Regions from separate parts of the Halomonas sp. Ps84H-12 genome, predicted to be linked through region 2. Evidence: predicted binding sites of a transcription regulator. Region 2 holds the regulator's gene; the other holds the start of a gene.
The links. The regulator sigma-54, encoded in region 2, starts transcription at its own class of promoters, with help from an activator protein. The targets are predictions, from matches to a motif close to TGGCACNNNNNTTGCTNT.
Positions count from the first base shown of each region.

Region 1: the regulator sigma-54 is predicted to act here: its motif matches at 1,262-1,279, upstream of glnL (nitrogen regulation protein NR(II)).

Region 1 covers NZ_JAMXSJ010000006.1:10,555-12,755, forward strand. Annotated here, with positions in the region: gene ntrC (nitrogen regulation protein NR(I)) at 1-136, opposite strand, end outside; gene glnL (nitrogen regulation protein NR(II)) at 133-1,191, opposite strand; gene NH344_RS04250 (DUF4124 domain-containing protein) at 1,398-1,931, opposite strand; gene glnA (glutamate--ammonia ligase) at 2,051-2,201, opposite strand, start outside.
Region 2 covers NZ_JAMXSJ010000031.1:20,325-22,525, forward strand. Annotated here, with positions in the region: gene lptB (LPS export ABC transporter ATP-binding protein) at 1-35, shown strand, start outside; gene NH344_RS14275 (RNA polymerase factor sigma-54) at 141-1,556, shown strand; gene raiA (ribosome-associated translation inhibitor RaiA) at 1,654-1,962, shown strand; gene ptsN (PTS IIA-like nitrogen regulatory protein PtsN) at 1,967-2,201, shown strand, end outside.

The DNA of each region.
Region 1 (2,201 bases), on a different contig from region 2:
GCGCTGTGTCGGCACGCTCAATACACTCAACCTCTAGGTCTGGCTGCGCCAGTGCGCGCTCCAGCACCCAACGGATAGCGCGGTCATCATCGACAATAACCACCCGTGCAACATCGGTACGTGTCGCCTCAGTCATGACGCTTCTCCGGTGCAATTAATAACTAATGGAATCAGTAAACGAAATTCGGTATGTCCAGGTCGTGAGTCGCATTCGATCAATCCTTGATGTTGGTGCAAAATTGACTGAGCAATGGATAGCCCCAAACCGCTGCCTTCCGCGCGGCCAGACACCATCGGGTAAAAGAGGGTTTCGCGTAGGCTTTCAGGAATGCCAGGGCCGTTATCAATCACGCCGACTTCGCTCACTAGCCGGTGCCGCTCGGCGCCTAAAGTGAACTGGCGCCGGGCACGGGTGCGTAGAATCAGCTCCGGTGAGGGGGTCTCTGCATCGCTCATGGCCTGCACCGCGTTACGCGCCACGTTCAATACCGCTTGAATCATTTGCGACTCATCACCGGAAAGATCCGGCAGGCTGGGGTCGTAATCACGGTTGACGGTGACATCGGGATGCTCGGCAATCAGCAGCGCTCGCACTCGCTCCAGCACTTTATGGATATTGACCGGCTCATGCTTAATGATGCGGTTCGGGCCCAGCATGGAATCAACCAAATCTCGTAAGCGGTCTACTTCTTCGACGATGATATGGGTAAATTCCCGCAGCGCCGGGTCGTCTAAATCACGCTCCAGCAGTTGCGCCGCACCGCGAATGCCGCCTAATGGGTTTTTCACCTCGTGGGCCAAGCCCCGCGCCAGCACCTTAATGGTCTCTTGGCGGGTGGTGAGCGCCTCTTCGCGGGAGATCTGCATCAAGCGGTCTCGCGGCTCGACTTCCAGCAGCAGCTCATCGGCTGAGAGGGGCGTTACCGTATAGTCCACCGTGAGCGGCTCACTATTGAGCGGCGTGACACGCGCTTCCCGCTGGGTATAGGGGTGAAAGGCATCCCGCGCTTTGGCCAATACCTCATCAATACTTTCCCCACCGCCTAGCAAGGTATCTAGACTAATACCCTGCACACGGCTAAAGCTCACCGCTAGCAGCGCTTCCGCCGCTGGGTTCATCCAGCGGACACGGAGTTCACCGTCGAGCAGTAGCACTGCGGTGGTGAGATGTTCTAATAAGCGCTGATACATGGCGTGTCCTGAAACGTCGCTCTAATAATAGTGTGATGAACACTAGCGTGATGGGATCGTTGAGAGAGGAACTGCAAAAAGCGCGCCAATTAAGCACAAACGGCGGCATGCACGGCTGATGGGCAGCCGGTGTGGGCACAGCGAGCCGTTATAGCGCACTGCCGAACAAATTCAGATACTCCTATGCACCATTGTAGTGCATTGCACTATTCAGCAATAAAAATAGTCACCGGATCGGTGCGGTGTTGAATACGCCCTTGGCTATCCAACAGTTCGGCCTGCAGCTGGTGTTGGCCCGCTGGCAAGCCCGCCAGCCAGAACGCATCGCTATGCAGGGCAGATTGGCTTAGTTCGCCATTCACGAGCAGTTGAATTTGGTGGTCGTCGCGTAGCGGCGGCGAAACCGCCACTTCAACCGGCGTCATATTACTTCGCAACGAGGCCCCCGCCGCTGGGTTAGCAATCGCAAAGCGGTCATAGGGCATAAACGGTTGGCCAGGATTCCCCTTGGCGCGGGGAGACGGAGAAGCAGGCCGAACAGCGGTAGGCACGCTTGGCAGCGGGGCCAGCGTGATCGCTTTACCACCGCGCTCTGGGTTGTCAGTAAACGTCACGTTGCCCTGCGCATCCACCACGCGATACACCGTTTGAGCCTGCGCAGCGCTTACCCACAGGCCCAGCAGCAGCGCAGCCCCTGTGGGCAAACCACTTTTTTGACGCAAACGCCATCTACTGATCATTACTTTCTCACCCTTATGTTGCTCCAACAAAAAACCCCGCCGAGGCGGGGTTTTTCAGGCTAATCACACCGCAAGGGTGATGTTAGCACTCTTGTTAAAACGGTGTTTAGCAACCGTTCTTAGCAAGAGTAGTACATGTCGAACTCGATCGGGTGAGTGGTCATGCGAATGCGCTCCACTTCTTCCATCTTCAGCTCGATGTAAGCATCGATCATTTCATCAGTAAATACGCCGCCTTCAGTCAGGAACGCACGGTCAGCATCGAGTGCT
Region 2 (2,201 bases):
GAGATGTCTATTTAGGCGCCGATTTCCGCCTTTAAACAGTGACCTGCAGAAGCATTTCTTTTAGTGGCATGCTTATTGCACTTGCACCAAGCCATAACTCACTCTAGGGTGGAGCTTTCTGATTAACGAGTGGTTCTCAGATGGTCATGAAAGCTTCTCTCCAATTGCGTATCGGCACACAGCTGACCATGACACCTCAGCTGCAGCAGGCTATCGCCCTGCTTCAGCTATCGACGCTGGACCTTCGTCAAGAAATTCAGCAAGCGCTAGATGCCAATCCCATGCTTGAGCAAGAAGATGAGTTTGGCGAGCAGGCTGTCAGTGAGCCTCAAGAGGCTGAGTGGTCCGAGAGCATCCCCAACGAACTCTCCGTCGACAGTGACTGGTCAGATACCTATCAAGACATAGGCAGCCTGGGTGGCAGCAGTGAAGGCCCCGACTTCGAGCGCCAAGCCGCTGGACAAAGCCTACATGGCCACCTGCTATGGCAACTGGCCATGACAGACTTTAGCCCGCGAGAATACGCCATCGCGGAAAGCCTGATTGATGCGCTGGATGCCAACGGCTATCTCACCCAGCCGCTTAATGACATTCGGGAAGGATTAAAAGCCCAAGGCCATGACAGCTTAAGCCAGCGGGAAGTGGAAAATACCCTGCTGCGCTTGCAGCAATTTGAGCCCACCGGCGTCTTTGCCCGAGACCTGCGTGAATGCCTGATGCTGCAACTCGCCTCACTACCTGAGGACACCCCTCTGCTAATGCCCGCCAAACGGCTGGTTCGCCAGTTTTTGGAAGCATTAGGCAAAGACGATATGCGGCTTCTCAAGCGCCGTTTAAGCCTTGATGACGAGCAGCTTGACGATGTCATCCGTTTAATTCGCAGCCTTGACCCACGCCCTGGGAGCACCTATGGCGTTACCGACGACAGCTACATCACCCCCGACCTAGTCGTTCGGCACGACAATGAAGGTTGGCATTTAGAGCTCAATCCAGAAGCACTACCACGCTTGCGTATACAGCCCGACTACGCCAGCTTGATCAAACGCGCAGACAAAAGCCAAGACAACCAGTTCCTCAAAGAGCACCTCCAAGAAGCCCGCTGGCTGATCAAAAGCTTATCGAGTCGCAATGACACGCTGCTACGAGTTGGGCGTGAAATTATTGCACGCCAAATTGGCTTTCTGGAGCATGGCGAAGAAGCAATGAAACCGCTGATTTTAGCGGATATTGCTGAAGCGGTAGAGATGCACGAATCCACCATATCTCGTGTGACCACGCAGAAATTTATTCACACGCCACGGGGCGTTTTCGAGCTTAAGTACTTCTTCTCAAGCCAGGTAAGCGGCCAAGACGGCGGCGACAGCCACTCCAGCACAGCCATTCGCGCCCGCATCAAAAAGCTGATTCAGGATGAGCCCTCAGGAAAACCGCTCTCCGATAGCCGCTTGGTGACTCTGCTTGAAGAGGGGGGCATTAGCGTTGCACGGCGTACTGTCGCAAAATATCGGGAGTCAATGGGCATTCCCTCGTCAAGTGAGCGCCGCCGTTTACGCTAGTTAAGCGGTACGTATGAACAAACTCAACGCAAGGGCTTTGCAATAGCGTAAAAAGGGTTACAATCGAAGTACAGTCCGATGGATAAGGAGCACGTCAATGCAAGTAAACATCACTGGTCATCACGTTGAACTGACTGACGCCTTGCGCGACTACGTTAACGAAAAGCTAGAGCGCGTTGAACGCCACTACGACAACATTACCACGGTGCAAGTGACCTTATCTGTTGAGAAGGAGCGCCAGCAAGCAGCCTGCACACTGCACGCTGCCGGTGCAGACCTTCACGCCGAAGCGCTTGATAACGACATGTATGCCGCTATTGATGCGCTAGCAGACAAAATCGATCGTCAACTCGTTAAACATAAGGAAAAAGCACAAGCTCGCGCCCAGGGCGCTGGTGTGCGTTAACTCAATGACGTTGGAAACCATCCTCCCCCCGGAGCGCGTGCTTTATGACGTTCCCGGGGGCAGCAAAAAACGGGTGCTGGAGTTTTTCAGCACCTTTATCGCCCAAAATACACCCAGCCTAGATAGCCAAGAGGTGTTTAGCCGACTCATTGGCCGCGAGCGACTAGGCAGTACGGGGATAGGCAACGGGGTTGCCATCCCCCACGCTCGCAGTCCTCACTGTAGCGCACCCATTGCTG